DNA from 4 places in the Pseudoalteromonas sp. BSi20495 genome. Region 3 is predicted to be linked to each of the others. Evidence: predicted binding sites of a transcription regulator. Region 3 holds the regulator's gene; each other region holds the start of a gene.

Region 1 (4,101 bases), on a different contig from region 3:
ATGGCGACGAAACCCTCGATCAGGCTTTATTCCAAGCAGTATCAATGAGTACAACGGCAGGTTTTGCTACTGATAACTTTTCAACATGGCCTTTGTTTTTACCTATTTTACTTATATTTTCGAGCTTTATTGGTGGCTGTGCAGGCTCTACCGGTGGTGGTATGAAGGTCGTTCGCGTATTTTTACTTTATTTGCAGGGCGTGCGTGAGCTTAATCGTTTGGTGCATCCTCGTGCTATATATTCAATTAAGTTGGGTCGAAAGGCGTTGCCAGATAAAGTGGTAGAAGCTGTGTGGGGCTTTTTCTCTGCTTATGCGCTGGTGTTTATTATTATTATGTTAGCGCTTATGGGCACGGGTATGGATAACATAACGGCGTTCTCTGCCACTGCTGCTTGTTTAAATAATTTAGGTCCAGGTTTGGGTGATGTAGCATCGCATTATGGCGCGATAACTGATGGCGCTAAATGGTTACTTACTATTGCGATGGTGTTTGGCCGGTTAGAAATATTTACTTTACTTGTGTTATTTACGCCAACGTTTTGGCGTGGATAAAGCTAACTGTTTTATTTAAAAAATACATTACAAGGGAGAGAATATGCCAATAAGCAATCTTAATAATATAATTATTGGCAGCTTGGTCGATCTAGAAATTTTAACGCCTACCAGTAGTAAACGTATTAAGACTGAGATGGTGGGATTACTTGATGATAAATTTATTATTTTAAATTATCCAAGCTCAAAACGCTTACCTGCGGCAAGTGATTATTTACGTGACGGTATAACCGTTGTCGTGAGGGCTTTAATAGAAGGCAGCGGTGGGAAAGTAATTGCGTTTCGTCAGAAAATTATGTCTATTTCTTCTCATCCGGCTCGGCTTATTTTTATAAACTTTCCTGAACAGGTTCAGTTATTTAGTTTGCGTTCGCAAACGCGTATCCCTACTTTATTACCTGCAAAGCTAAAACTAAGTGACGACAGAGTACTCGAAGGTGTTATTAAAGATATCTCATTAACGGGAGTTATGTTTGATGTTAGAAGTAATAAAGAGCTTGAAAGTATAAAAGATATGCAATGTACTATTATGCTAGATAGCAGTGCGCAAAATTTTGAAGGCGAAGTGTGTAGCGTTAAAGAGCATGATGCGGGGATCAGATTTGGTATTAAACTATTAGCCAGTGAAGATGAAATGAATACCTTTATGAAAGAGCACTTTATTGATCCCTCCATGCTCGAATTCGAAGTCGGTTAAAAGAGATTTCGCTATTTTGCAACAAAATAGCGATTGCCTGCTTTATAGATGAAAATTATTTGGTTATTATTTTTAATAATTAAATAAATAATATAAAACAGTAGCTTAAAATAATAAAAGATTACCATAATCTAATTTCATGTAATAAACCCAACCAAAATAAAGCTGAATTTTTGCTTTAAACCTCATTTAAAATATCTAAATTCATAATTTGTGTTTTTTTAATCTAAATTAACCTCTTGTTTTTATTGTCTATTTTGTTTTTTCATATCGCTGTGTTGCTAAAAAGCAACAGGAAAGCACTTGAAATTTATCCACATCACGATTTTATACTGTTAACCACTTGAAAAATAACAGTTTTTAAAAGTTGGCACCTAAGTTGTAATAGTCATGGTGTACTGAACTTAAGCGTGATTTAAAGTAAGACACCTTAATCGCACACACATAAATTTGAAGGATACATATTATGAAACGCATTAATAAAGCACTAGCACTTATTGCATTAGCATCTTCTTCAGCCGCTTTTGCTGCAACAGACTTTGATACACTTGATGTAGACGGCAGTGGCACAATTAGCCAAGCAGAAGCATCAGTAGATGCAAAGTTAATGAGCATGTTCTCAGAACTTGATACTGACCAAAATGGTGAGTTATCAAAAGAAGAATTTTCAGAAGCTTAATTAACAAGTATTTATCCTGAGTTGCCAAAGACAACCTAAGTAGGCAAGGAGCTTACGAAAGAGGGTAACAAGGAAGTGAAAAATTACGCTTAAGCTAAACGAAGCAACTTTTTTGATAGAACATTGAAGGATTAAACTATGAAACATTTAAATAAAGCACTGGCACTTATAGCTATAGCGTCTTCTTCAGTTGTATTTGCAGCATCAGACTTTAATAGCCTTGATATAGATGGTAGCGGCACAATTAGCCCAAGTGAAGCGGCAGTCGACACCGATTTAATGGCTGAATTTATCGAGCTAGATACCGACGGTAGCGGTGAGCTTTCTAAAGAAGAGTTCGCTAATTACTAGTTAACCAGAGTTCAGGTTAATTAATCTTTTTTCAGATTAAACATTTTTCACAGTCAGGGATCTTTGAAAAGGACTTCCTCTTTATTATTTAGGAAATTATTATGAAAACATTAAACACAACACTGGCCGTCATCATTTTAGCATCGTCGTCAGCTGCGTATGCCGCCGTTGATTTTGCCTCTTTTGATATCGATAGTGACGGGGTTATCACCAAGCAAGAAGCGCAAGTTAACGCGCAGTTAGTGAAATTATTTGATGACTTAGACACTGACGGGAATGGTGAGCTTTCTAAAGAAGAGTTTGCAAAAGTACAGTAACTCTAAAATGATAATTAACACGCGATTATCAACGATTAAAGCCGCCTTCGCCAGCGGCTTTTTATACGTCATAAGACTACAAAAATATAGCACTTACCTGAAATAATTTTTCTACCACATTAATGTGTTTTTTATCGATTAAAAACATAATAACGTGATCGCCTGACATAATAATGGTGTCGTCATGAGCAATGAGTACGTCGTCATTTCGTACAATTGCCCCAATCGTTGTACCTGCAGGAAGTTTTATATCTGCAATAGCACGGCCAACCACCTTTGATGTATTCTCATCACCATGGGCTACCGCTTCAATCGCCTCTGCTGCACCTTTGCGTAATGAGTAGACGTTAACAATGTCGCCACGACGTACATGTGTTAGTAATGCCGAAATGGTGGCTTGTTGAGGAGATATGGCAATGTCTATTTCTCCCCCTTGTACTAAATCAACGTAAGCACCACGCTGAATAAGTACCATTGTTTTTTGTGCGCCCATACGTTTTGCAAGCATGGCTGACATAATATTTGCTTCATCGTCATTGGTTACGGCAATAAATACATCAACTTGATCAATATGCTCTTCTGAGAGTAATTCTTGATCTGATGCGTCACCACAAAATACAACTGTGTTATCTAGCATTTCTGAGAGTTGCTCAGCACGCTCTTTGCTACGCTCAATTAATTTAACTGTGTGGTTTTTTTCAAGTGAGCGGGCAAGGCCCGCGCCAATATTACCGCCACCCGCTATCATGATTTTTTTGTAAGAACGTTCAAGTTTTTGTAGTTCGTTCATTACTGCGCGTATATGTTTTGTAGCGGCAATAAAAAATACTTCGTCATCGGCTTCAATGACCGTTGTACCTAGTGGTTTGATTGCTTTACCTTGGCGGTAAATAGCGGCAACACGGGTTTCTACATTAGGGATGTGTTCTTTAAGTGCAGACAATGCATAACCGACGAGTAAACCGCCATAATAGGCTTTCACTGCAACTAACGAGAGCATGCCATCGGCAAACTGCAATACCTGTAATGCGCCAGGGTAGTCGATTAAGCGACGAATGTACTTGGTCACGAGTGCTTCTGGGGCAATGTAATGATCGATTGGCAAGTCGTCGTTCTGAAAAAGTTTCTCGCGGTATTTTAAATATTGCTCTGAGCGAATACGGGCAATTTTAGTGGGCGTTTTAAAAATACTGTACGCCACTTGGCATGCAACCATGTTTACTTCATCTGAACTGGTTACTGCAATAACCATATCGGCGTCTTCAGCTCCAGCTTGACGTAATACATCAGGATGCGCACTGTGTCCTACTACACCTTGTAAGTCGTACTTATCTTGAAGTTCACGTAATCGGTTACCATCTATATCAACGACTGTAATTTCATTCTGTTCGCCTACTAAATTCTCAGCGAGTGTTGCGCCTACTTGGCCAGCACCGAGTATGATTATTTTCATTATTTACCCGTGTTATAAGTAGCAATTAAGAGCCATTTTTAAATTATAAA
Region 2 (4,101 bases), on a different contig from region 3:
ATTTGTTTGAGTATTTATATCGAGTAGATAGTTCGCGTAATCGCCAAGAGGGGGGTTCTGGTTTAGGCTTATCTATTTGCCAGCATATAGTTAAAGGGCATAAAGGTGAAATAGCTGCTAAAAAAGCCAGTTTAGGTGGTCTTGCCATTATTATTAGATTGCCGACGATTTAGTTTATAAAAATAAAGTTGAGGTTACTTACAGAGATGCCTATGAGTGAACAAATTCTGATTGTGGAAGATGAAGTAAAGCTAGCTAACTTAATGAGTGACTTTTTAAGCAGCCACCACTTTATCACTCATCAAATACATCACGGGAATGAAGTATTACCTTGGCTTGAAATTAACAGGCCGAGCGTAATTTTGCTCGACATAATGTTACCTGGCCAAAGTGGTATTGAATTGTGTAAAGCAATCAGGCGCTTTTCAAACGTGCCTATTATTATGGTATCGGCAAAAGTAGAAGAAATAGATAGGCTGCTTGGACTTGAGTTAGGTGCAGATGATTATATTTGTAAGCCGTTTAGTTATGCTGAGCTGGTGGCGCGAGTTAAAGCTATATTAAGGCGATTAAGTAGCGCAAGTGATGTTACAGAGTCAACAATGAAGCTTGACGAGAGCACCTACAGCGTAAAATACAAATCAAGCAGCATAGAGCTAACGAACTTTGAATTTCAGCTATTTAAACCTTTGTTTAACAACCCAAATCGTATTTATTCGCGCGATAGTTTAATGGACACTATGTACGCCGATCAGCGTATTGTGAGCCATCGTACTATTGATAGTCATATTAAAAAGTTGCGTAAAAAATTAGATGAAGTGACACAAACTGAAAGTGTTATTCAGTCTGTTTATGGGGTTGGCTACCGATTTGTGCATCCACAGTAATGTGGAATGAGCGATGACGATGAGCTACTCATCATCGTCAGCATTTTTAATTCGCTCTAAACGGTCAAACTCTTCGTATTCTGCTGCCTGAATTTCATCAAGAATAGAATCTACATCGGCAAGTTCGTCGCTGTCTTCAAATTCACCTGTAAGCGTTGAATTAGGCGTTAAATTGGCCTCTTCAAATAATGCCCACATTTCTTTAGCGTATTGAGTTTTTAGTATGCTTGGCGCAAATTCACCATAGTAGCGGCGTATGTTATTGACATCGCGTGCAAACATAGCTTGTGCACTGTTATTTGCTGAAGCGTTAACTGCTTGCGGTAAATCTATAATTACAGGGCCGTTGTTATCTACAAGTACATTAAATTCAGATAAATCGCCGTGTATTATACCTGCGCAAAGCATAAGCTTAATATAATGCATCATGAGTTTATGCTGCTCAATCGCTTGCTCTTCACTAAAAACGACATGTCCAAGTTGAGGAGCTACGTTACCATCCTCGTCCGACACGAGCTCCATAAGCAGCACGCCATCAATACAAAAGTAAGTATCAGGTACACGTACACCCACACCGGCTAAACGAGATAGCGCATCCACTTCGGCATTTTGCCAAATCTCTTCTTCTAATTGACGGCCATAGCTAGAGCGTTTGCCCATAGCACGGGCTTGGCGTCCACCACGTACTTTTCGGCCTTCTTGGTATTGTGCCGCTTTTTTAAAGCTACGTTTAACGGCATCTTTATACACTTTTGCACAGCGTATGTGTTCACCACAACGCACAATAAATACATCGGCTTCTTTGCCGCTCATTAGTCGGCTTATAACTTCGTCAATAAGGCCATCATCAACAAGAGGTTGTAGGCGTTTAGGTATTTTCACAGATTGCCTGCTAAGTAGGGTTGGTTATTAATCATTATTTATGAAAGTGCTCTGTATTTGTTTGTTTAATTGGCTCAAGCAGTATATCAGCTTTGAGAATTAAGGGCAGTAACGCAACTGCTCGTCAGTTATTAATCGTATTATTTTATTAGCTTATATATTGATTGCAATGCAATCAACCATAACTTTTTAAATTAATTTTTTTATCAAAATAATTTACTACTTCCCTATTGTTTGCACATTGTTTGCGTTTTTAAAGCGTAATCTTAATTTAATTCTTAAATACGAGGTTATTACTATGAAGCATTTTTCAACACTTGCCACTGTGGCAATATTATCTATTGCTTTTTCAGCTAATGTAGCTGCAAGAGGCGGTGACAATCCTCCTGAAAGACCTGATTTTTCAACTATTGATACTGATGGCGATGGTGTAATTAGCTTTGAAGAGTTTAGTGCTAAAAAACCACCGCACGGCGATGCACAAACAATTTTTGATTCTATAGATGCCGATGGTAATGGCGAAATCAGTGAACAAGAGCTTAGCGATCATAAACCACCTCGTCGTGAACGTTGAAAGGGTACTAAAATGATTAATAGTATTAACAGCAGTTCTGCCAGTTTGATGTCGCAACAAAGCAGCCAAACAGCAAAGCTAACAACAGAGCAAAGCGATTTTATTAAAGCAACGCTTGCACAGTTTGATGCAAAAAACTTAACTAGCGACGATGCGCAAAGTATTCAAGCGGCGTTTAAAGAGCAAGGTATTGCACCCACTAAAGAGCTTGCTGATTTAATGGGCGAACTCGAGTTTGATGCTAAAAGTATTGGTGATGCAGGACGGGCAGAAGGCCAGCGTCCGCCACCGCCGCAAAACTCATTAGAATCAGTCGATACAGATGAAGTAGTCAGCTATTTAGATGAGCTATTAACTGAGTATTCAAACCAGTTGTCAGATGAAGATAAAGAATTAATCCTTGCATCAGTGCAAGAGAAATTTGGTTTAAGTGAAGGTGATTCACTGCTAAACGTAACTGCTTAAGTGTTATTACTTAGAGTAAAGCTGACTGTTACTCGCAGGTTTAAGTCAAAAAGCCCAACGGTTAATTCAGTTGGGCGTTTTTATTGGTTTAATTTAACCGTGTTTCTATTTTGCTGGTGCCATCTTCTTCGGTAAATTTAAATACAAAATCTTTTTTACCATCTTGGTTTATATCAACTAACAGAATATCTTTGTTATTTTTAGGCAGCGTTAATTTTAATTTCTTACGTTTTTTATTTAGCAGTGAATCTTGCTCTCCGTAATAAATATACAGTGTTTTTTTACTGTATTTGTATACCGCATCAATATAGCTGTCGCCGTTAATATCGCCTAAATAGAGCGCTGGTTTGGAATCATTGCCGTTCATTCCCACTTCCATTTCTAAATCAAGTTCGATACTCGATTTATTGGCAAATGAGCCGTCGGATTGCTGTTTATAAAGATTCATTTCTACATCTACATCAGTACTGCCACCGCCCAATGCCATAGACGCGATAGTACCTAAGCCAATATCTAAGTCCATTTTTTGTAAATCAATTAAGCCATCATTATTAAAATCAGTTTTGAGCAATAGTTCACTAGGGCCCTGTGTTTCAAATAAGGTAATGGGCGTATTAGTAAAACCTTTAGCGCTCCCTAGGTATAAAGTATGTGCTATTTTTATATCTAACGAATCCATACCTTGCGTAGGCTTAAACTGCCTGGTTGTAAAATCAAGAAATCCGTCGTTATTAATATCAATAATTTGCTTTATTTTTCGAGTTTCACCATTACTTAGTTCGCCTAACTCGATGTCAAAGTCAATTGAGGTAAGCTTTTGCTCAAAGCCCTCTGAATTAGCAAGGAGTACATCTGCTCCAAAGTCGTTTGAAAATACTAGGTCGTTTAAGCCGTCGTGGTTAAAATCAATAACGACGGGTTTATTGCTAATATTAACTTCCAGCGAAAGTCCTTTACTTGAAAAACGACCTTCATACAAAGGTGTTTGCATAAATTGGTTGGGCTTAAAGCTGCCGTCTTTGTTTTGAACATATAAGGTGCTGCTTGTTAAATTAGGGATAAAAATATCACTTAAACCATCGTTATTGGCATCAAAAACAAAATCAATTTTCTCAAACTCATCTACTTTTAATGTATTAAGCACTGATTCATAAGTAAACAATAATGTTGTTTTGTCGCTATTGGTTTTATAAACCCCGTCGTTTGCTAAAATTAGTGCTTGTTTGGTATCGGCATTGGCAAGTGTTGCTACATCAAAACCAATCGCATTATTGGGTAGGGTAAGTTGAATGC
Region 3 (4,101 bases):
TTAACCATACGCGAACTATATATTATGACCAATAAAATTTCAAAAATACTTATTATTCCGACACTTATACTAGCTTTCAACCTTAGCGCTGCTGAACAAGCGATTCAACCTGCAGCGAATCAAATATCAATAAGTGCCGACAAACAAGAAGGCCAATTAAAAGAAAACGTCGGAATTTTTGAAAAAAATGTTGAGATTATTCACGGCAACCGTCGTATTACAGCCGACCGTTTAGAAGTACATAAACGTGATGAATTAGGCGATAATAAACAGCTACTAATTGCAACTGGTAGCCCTGCATATTTCGAAGAAAAACAAACTGATGGCACTATAATGAGCGCCAGCGCAAACGAAGTTCGTTATGATGTAGCTAAACGATTTTTAACCCTTATTGGCGATGCACAAGTATCGCAAGCGGGTCAAAAAATAAATGCCAAGAGTATTACTTACGATATGCAACAGCAATTAATTAGCGCTGAAAAAGACGAAAACTCAACCGATCGTGTGCATACTATTTTAGTACCTATTGAGACTAAAAAAGAAAAAAACGATAAAGGTCAGCCATGAGTACATTAAAAGCAGAACTATTAGCTAAAAGTTATAAAGGCCGTGAAGTTGTAAAAAATGTAGGTTTGGAAGTAAAGGCTGGCAGCATAGTCGGGTTACTTGGCCCTAATGGTGCAGGTAAAACCACAACGTTTTATATGATTGTAGGCCTTGTACCTAGTGATAAAGGCAAGATTTCTATCGACGATAACGATATTACTCTTTTACCTATGCATAGTCGTGCTAGATTAGGCATTGGTTACTTACCCCAAGAATCATCAATTTTTAGAAAGCTTACTGTTTATCAAAATTTAATGGCTATTTTAGAAACACGTAAAGAGCTAAATAAGCAAGCAAGAGAAGACACACTTAACAATTTATTAGATGAATTTAGTATTCAGCACATTCGTGATAGCCAAGGTATGGCATTATCAGGAGGCGAGCGTCGCCGAGTTGAAATAGCGCGAGCACTAGCCGCTGATCCTAAATTTATATTGCTTGATGAGCCTTTTGCTGGTGTTGACCCTATTTCAGTGTTAGATATAAAGAAAATAATAGAACATCTTAAAAATCGTGGTATTGGTGTGTTAATTACCGACCATAATGTAAGAGAAACTCTTGATGTTTGCGAAAAAGCCTACATAGTTTCTCATGGTGAGTTAATTGCATCAGGCACTCCAGAACACGTATTAAACGATAAAACAGTACGTGATGTTTATTTAGGCGAGCAATTTAGGCTGTAACATTTACGCCATGTCTTTAAGCATCTGCTAGTATTAATTATAACAACATAAAAGGATTGTTAGAGATACATGAGGCAATCATTACAGCTGCGCATGGGCCAGCAACTTACAATGACTCCACAGCTGCAACAAGCAATTCGCCTGTTGCAACTCAGTACATTGGATCTCCAGCAAGAAATACAAGAAGCACTCGACAGCAACCCCCTATTAGAGGTTGAAGAACAAGATTACGCCGAAGATTCTGCTGGTAAAAACGAGCAAAAAGCAGATAACGACGATGTCACTGTTAGCGCAAATGCTGATGATGTTCCGAGCGAATATGAGCAAGACAGTGGTGAAGCACTTGCTAAAGATACGCTAAGTGATGAAATGGCTATGGATGTTAGTTGGGATGAATATATGAGCGCAGCCCCAGCGTCATCATCAGGACCAATGCCTGAAGATGAATCTATATACCAAGGCTCCTCGACTGAAACGCTCCACGAATACCTAATGTGGCAACTACAACTGACTCCCTTTAGTCCTACCGATGAAGCGATTGCGATTGCGATTGTTGAAGCCGTCGATGATTCGGGTATTTTAACGCTAAGCTGCGAAGAAATTTTAGAAAGTTTTAATCAAGAGAACGAAGAAGACAACGAAGTTGAACTTGACGAAATAGAAGCTGTTTTAAAACGAATTCAATTGTTTGACCCTGTTGGTATTGCAGCACGTAGTTTACAAGAATGCTTATGTATTCAGCTGAACCAATACGATAAAGAAACACCCTATATTAATGAAACAAAAATGATTTTAACCGAGCACATTGATCTATTAGCTGCTCGCGACTATCGTACATTAATGAAAAAAACAAAGCTCAAAGAAGAAGAGCTTAAAGAAATAATGACTTTAATACATACTCTTAGCCCAAAACCGGCGGATACTATAGTTAGAGAAGAATCTGAGTATGTAATTCCTGATGTATCGGTGAAAAAAATAAAAGGTCGCTGGGTTGTTGAACTAAACCCAGATAGCATGCCTAAAATCAGAGTCAACAGCCAATATGCAGCAATGTCACGCACCGTTAAATCAAGTGGTGATAGCCAGTTTATTCGCTCGCATCTACAAGAAGCTAAATGGTTTATTAAAAGTTTAGAAAGTAGAAACGATACACTATTAAAAGTAACTAATTGTATTGTTAAGCAACAACAAGGTTTTTTTGAGCATGGCCCAGAAGCCATGAAACCAATGGTTTTAAATGATGTAGCAGAAATGGTCGAAATGCACGAATCAACTATTTCACGCGTAACAACTCAAAAATATATGCATACACCTCGCGGTATTTTTGAGCTTAAATATTTTTTCTCAAGCCATGTAAGTACTGAAAATGGAGGCGAATGCTCATCAACAGCAATACGCGCTCTCATTAAAAAATTAATCGCAGCAGAAAACTCAGCAAAACCATTGAGTGATAGTAAAATTGCAGATATATTAGCTGAGCAAGGAATAAAAGTAGCGAGACGTACAATCGCAAAGTATCGCGAATCTCTAGCTATTCCACCGTCAAATCAGCGAAAAAGTTTGATTTAAGACGCTAAACAAAGAGGGTAATGCTTATGCAACTAAACTTAACTGGTCGTCACGTAGAAGTAACTGATTCATTAAGAGATTATGTAAATACCAAATTTGCGAAGCTAGAAAGACACTCAGATCATATTAATAATGTTCATGTCATTCTTGATATAGAAAAATTAAACCAAAAAGCTGAGGCAACGATTCATGTAAGTGGAGCTGAGTTATTTGCCTCTACTGAACATCAAGATATGTACGCCGCCATTGACTCGCTGATTGACAAGCTCGATCGCCAAGTTATTAAACACAAAGAGAAGCTTGCTCGACACTAATATTATGAAATTAAGTTCACTTATATGCCAGGACTGCAGCAGAGCTGCGGTCCTTTTTAATAGTAAAAAAAGAATTTTAGAGTTCATCAGTCAACTTGCTCATGACAAGCTCCCATATCTTTCTCAACAAGATATTCTCAGCGCCTTAATGAATAGAGAAAAACTGGGAAGCACTGGTATAGGAAGAGGCATTGCAATCCCTCATGGGCGAATGAGCGGCGCAGAAGAGCCCTTAGCACTCGTATTAGTAAGCGAAACACCTATTAATTTTGATGCAATAGATAATCGCCCTGTTGATATATTTGTTGCTCTCATCGTACCTGATGGCGATAACCAGCAGCACTTAAAGACGCTCGCAACGATAGCTGATAAACTAAATAATAAAGATTTTTGTAAACAGTTACGCAGCGCAAAATCAGATACTGAACTGTATCAAGTTATTGTAGAACAATCGTAATTAACATAATGGGTGATAAATGGAATTAATTATCATAAGTGGCCGTTCCGGTTCTGGAAAATCGGTTGCTTTACGCGTAGTTGAAGATTTAGGTTATTATTGCGTAGATAATATTCCAATTAATCTGCTACCTTCTTTAGTGAGAAGTGTATCTGATAACTACGACAAAATTGCAGTTAGTATTGATGTCCGTAATTTACCAAAAGAGCAAGATGAATTTAACGATATCCTTGAATACTTACCTGGCTTTGCTAAACCGACTCTGTTTTATCTAGACAGTGAGGATCAAACATTAATTAAACGTTTTTCTGAGACTCGCCGTCTACACCCGTTATCAGTTGACTCATTACCTCTTGATTTAGCTATAAAAAAAGAAAAAGAACTACTCGATGTTCTCACTACTCGCGCTGACTATATGATCGACACGAGTGATTTAAGTGTTCATCAACTTGCTGAATCAATTCGTGAAAAA
Region 4 (4,101 bases), on a different contig from region 3:
GCGCCTTTATGCGGTGTATCTGAGAACACTAACACGCCATTTTTATCTTCCCAAGCGTATATTTTTTTCAGCAGCATAGCCATAATTACTTAATCCTAAAGTAATTGTTAGTAATAAAGTGTAATTATTCACTCGGCGGTCCTGCGTTTTAGAGTAACTTTACTCTAGTGGAGATTGCTTTGATTTACCATTAAAAAAGCCCGCAGAGCAGCGGGCTTGAGAACACACATATTTTTTACAGCTTAATTAACAGCTGTAGTACATTTCAAACTCAACTGGGTGAGTTGTCATGTTAAGTTTTTCAACTTCTTTAGATTTAAGTGAGATATAAGCATCAATTAAATCATCAGTGAATACACCACCTTGAGTTAAGAATTCACGGTCTGCGCTAAGTGCAGATAGTGCTTCGTCAAGTGATGCTGCAACCGTTGGAATTTCTGCTGCTTCTTCAGCTGGTAAGTCGTATAAATCTTTATCCATAGCATCGCCAGGGTGGATCTTGTTTTTGATACCATCAAGGCCAGCCATAAGCATTGCTGAGAAAGCAAGGTATGGGTTAGCAGTTGGATCTGGGAAGCGTACTTCAATACGACGACCTTTTTCAGATGGAACCACTGGGATACGAATTGATGCAGAACGGTTACGTGCAGAGTATGCAAGCATAACTGGTGCTTCAAAACCTGGTACTAAACGCTTGTACGAGTTAGTAGAGGCATTTGCAAAAGCATTGATTGCTTTAGCATGCTTAATGATGCCGCCAATGTAGTAAAGTGCATCTTCAGAAAGACCGCCGTACTTATCACCAGCAAAAAGGTTTACACCATCTTTAGCAAGTGACTGGTGACAATGCATACCAGAGCCGTTATCACCAACAACTGGCTTAGGCATAAACGTTGCTGTTTTACCGTATAAGTGAGCCATGTTATGGATAACATATTTCATTTCTTGAATTTCATCCGCCTTTAATACCATTGTATTAAAGCGGGTAGCGATTTCGTTTTGACCTGCTGTTGCTACTTCGTGGTGATGTGCTTCTACTACTTGGCCCATTTCTTCTAGCACTAGACACGTAGCTGAACGCCAATCTTGGAAGTCATCAACTGGAGCAACTGGGAAGTAACCGCCTTTAACACCTGGACGGTGACCTGTGTTGCCATCTGCATATTCTTTATCTGAGTTCCAAGCAGCTTGCTTAGAATCAATTTTATACATAGAACCAGACATGTCTGATTTGTATTTAACATCATCAAATACGAAAAATTCTGGCTCTGGGCCAAATAACACAGTGTCTGCAATACCAGTTGAACGCATGTAATCTTCAGCACGCTTAGCAACTGAGCGTGGGTCACGTTCATAACCTTGAAGTGTTGAAGGTTCAACAACGTCACAACGAACAATTAGTGTTGTTTCTTCTGTGAAAGGGTCTAATTTGATAGAGTCTGCATCTGGTAATAAAACCATGTCTGACTCATTAATGCCTTTCCAACCAGCGATTGAAGAACCATCGAACATTTTACCGTCTTCGAAAAAATCTTCATCAACTTGATGATGAGGAATAGAAACATGTTGTTCTTTACCTTTAGTGTCAGTAAAGCGTAAATCAATGAACTTAACGTCATTTTCTTTAATAAAATCTAAAACCGATTGTGACATGTGTCCTCCAAGTGTGGGGTTTTGTTATTGCTGCATAATTGCTTTAGCATTTATTAAGCTGATTTTGTGCCATTTTTATAACTGCATGTTTATAAATTAAAAAAAATAAGTTGTTATAAAATCCAGCATAGTGGCGCACTAGTTTGGTGCGTAAAATATCCCTTTTGGTGCAATATTTACATGGTGCAATTTGCTGATAATTTAATCGCTTAAAATTAGCATAAACTAAATGCAAAAGAGTACCAAAAAGATCGGAAAAATAGCCAAAATGGCTGTTTTTCGAAAAAATATCGAAATTTAATTCATATAATTGTCATATATAAAACAGATACTTAGTGAAAGTATTGAGAAAGTTTTAAAATTTGTATTGGATAAACTTTCATCCATGTCATTAATGAGGGATAATATGCGCCCTTTTAAATCCTATGCTTGGACATCTCGTGAAAACGCAGATGAGTGCGTAGATCTTGCAGGATCATTGAGAATTTAATTTCTCTGAGTAAATATATGAGCATCGAAAAGTTAAGAAATATAGCGATTATCGCGCACGTTGACCACGGTAAAACAACACTGGTTGACAAACTACTTGAGCAATCAGGTACATTAGAAACACGCGGCGGTAACGAAGAGCGCGTGATGGACTCAAACGACATTGAGAAAGAACGTGGTATTACCATTTTGGCTAAAAACACAGCCATTTCTTGGAACGACTACCATATCAATATCGTAGATACTCCGGGACACGCCGATTTCGGTGGTGAAGTTGAACGCGTACTTTCGATGGCTGACTCAGTATTATTACTTGTTGATGCTCAAGAAGGTCCAATGCCACAAACGCGTTTCGTTACGCAAAAGGCATTCGCGCAAGGCTTAAAGCCAATCGTAGTTATCAATAAAATTGATAAGCCAGGTTCACGTCCTGATTGGGTTATGGATCAAATCTTTGATTTATTCGACAACCTTGGCGCAACTGACGAACAGTTAGACTTTAAAGTAATCTACGCTTCAGCAATCAACGGCTGGGCAACACTAGATTTAGACGAGCCATCAGACAACATGGAACCTATGTTCAAGATGATCGTTGAAGAAGTATCACCACCGGATGCAGATCCTGAAGGTGACTTCCAAATGCAAATTTCTCAACTAGATTACAACTCTTATGTTGGTGTAGTTGGTATTGGTCGTATTAAACGTGGTTCTGTTGCTCCTAACCAACAAGTTACTATTATCAGTGCTGATGGCACTACACGTAATGGTAAAATTGGCGCAGTACAAAGCTACCTAGGTCTTGAACGTATCGAAACTGATAGAGCTTACGCTGGTAACATCGTAACTGTAACAGGTATTGGTGAGCTTAAGATTTCTGACACAGTTTGTTTCCCAGGAAACGTTGAAGCATTACCACCACTAAGTGTTGATGAGCCAACTGTAACAATGACATTCTCTGTAAATAACTCACCTTTCTGTGGTAAAGAAGGTAAGTTTGTAACGTCACGTAATATCCGTGAGCGTTTAGACAAAGAATTAGTACACAACGTAGCACTTCGCGTTGAAGATACTGCTAGCCCAGATAGCTTCCGTGTTTCTGGTCGTGGTGAATTACACCTAGGTATCTTAATCGAAAACATGCGTCGTGAAGGTTACGAGCTTTCAGTTTCTCGTCCAGAAGTTATCTTACGTACTGTAGATGGCGTTCTAGAAGAACCGTTTGAAACAGTGACTATTGACTGTCAAGACGAGCATCAAGGTTCTGTTATGGAACAAGTTGGCCTACGTAAAGGTGAACTTACTAACATGACTCCAGATGGCAAAGGCCGTATGCGTTTAGACTTCATGATCCCTAGCCGTGGTTTAATTGGTTTCCAAACTGATTTCATGACGCTTACTTCGGGTTCTGGTCTTATGTACCATACGTTCGATCATTACGGTCCTCACAAAGGTGGCGACATCGGTGTTCGTAAGAACGGCGTAATGATTGCAAACGCAACTGGTAAAGCACTTACTAACGCATTATTCAACTTACAAGAACGCGGCCGTTTATTCATCGGTCACGGTGTTGAAGTATACGAAGGTATGGTTATCGGTATTCATAACCGTGATAACGACCTTACAGTTAACGCCCTTAAAGGCAAGCAGTTAACTAACGTACGTGCATCTGGTACTGATGAAGCGCAAACGCTTTCTCCACACCTTAACTACTCACTTGAGCAAGCGCTTGAGTTCATCGATGATGACGAGCTAGTTGAAGTTACTCCACTAAACATTCGTATCCGTAAGCGTCATCTTACAGAAAACGAACGTAAACGTGCGGGTCGTGCACCTAAAGCATAACCTATTAATTTAGAATTATGATTTTAAAAGCCGCTGTATTGCAAAATACAGCGGCTTTTTTGTGTTTGTGACAAAGAGAAGCTTTAAAGTCAAGGCAACTATTTACGGCAAGGCTAG

The links. Region 3 encodes sigma-54, which starts transcription at its own class of promoters, with help from an activator protein. Its sites were predicted from a motif close to GTTGGCACGNNNNTNGNNT; they were not measured.
Region 1: P20495_RS04785 (EF-hand domain-containing protein) is a predicted target of sigma-54. The motif match lies at 1,618-1,636, and genes of this name have one in related genera.
Region 2: P20495_RS07745 (EF-hand domain-containing protein) is a predicted target of sigma-54. The motif match lies at 2,002-2,020, and genes of this name have one in related genera.
Region 4: glnA (glutamate--ammonia ligase) is a predicted target of sigma-54. The motif match lies at 1,709-1,727, and genes of this name have one in related genera.

Annotation. Positions count from the first base shown of each region.
Region 1 covers NZ_BADY01000132.1:25,732-29,832, forward strand. Annotated here, with positions in the region: gene P20495_RS04795 (TrkH family potassium uptake protein) at 1-554, shown strand, start outside; gene P20495_RS04790 (flagellar brake protein) at 598-1,251, shown strand; gene P20495_RS04785 (EF-hand domain-containing protein) at 1,718-1,930, shown strand; gene P20495_RS04780 (calmodulin) at 2,069-2,281, shown strand; gene P20495_RS04775 (calmodulin) at 2,383-2,598, shown strand; gene trkA (Trk system potassium transporter TrkA) at 2,675-4,051, opposite strand.
Region 2 covers NZ_BADY01000091.1:25,100-29,200, forward strand. Annotated here, with positions in the region: gene P20495_RS07760 (ATP-binding protein) at 1-173, shown strand, start outside; gene P20495_RS07755 (response regulator) at 213-887, shown strand; gene P20495_RS07750 (PA4780 family RIO1-like protein kinase) at 912-1,769, opposite strand; gene P20495_RS07745 (EF-hand domain-containing protein) at 2,068-2,343, shown strand; gene P20495_RS07740 (hypothetical protein) at 2,356-2,808, shown strand; gene P20495_RS07735 (VCBS repeat-containing protein) at 2,897-4,101, opposite strand, start outside.
Region 3 covers NZ_BADY01000061.1:33,967-38,067, reverse strand. Annotated here, with positions in the region: gene lptC (LPS export ABC transporter periplasmic protein LptC) at 1-35, shown strand, start outside; gene lptA (lipopolysaccharide transport periplasmic protein LptA) at 25-567, shown strand; gene lptB (LPS export ABC transporter ATP-binding protein) at 564-1,289, shown strand; gene P20495_RS11560 (RNA polymerase factor sigma-54) at 1,359-2,858, shown strand; gene hpf (ribosome hibernation promoting factor) at 2,885-3,172, shown strand; gene ptsN (PTS IIA-like nitrogen regulatory protein PtsN) at 3,177-3,629, shown strand; gene rapZ (RNase adapter RapZ) at 3,649-4,101, shown strand, end outside.
Region 4 covers NZ_BADY01000001.1:16,849-20,949, forward strand. Annotated here, with positions in the region: partial or broken gene P20495_RS19840 (DUF4124 domain-containing protein) at 1-132, opposite strand, end outside; gene glnA (glutamate--ammonia ligase) at 247-1,653, opposite strand; gene typA (translational GTPase TypA) at 2,161-3,984, shown strand.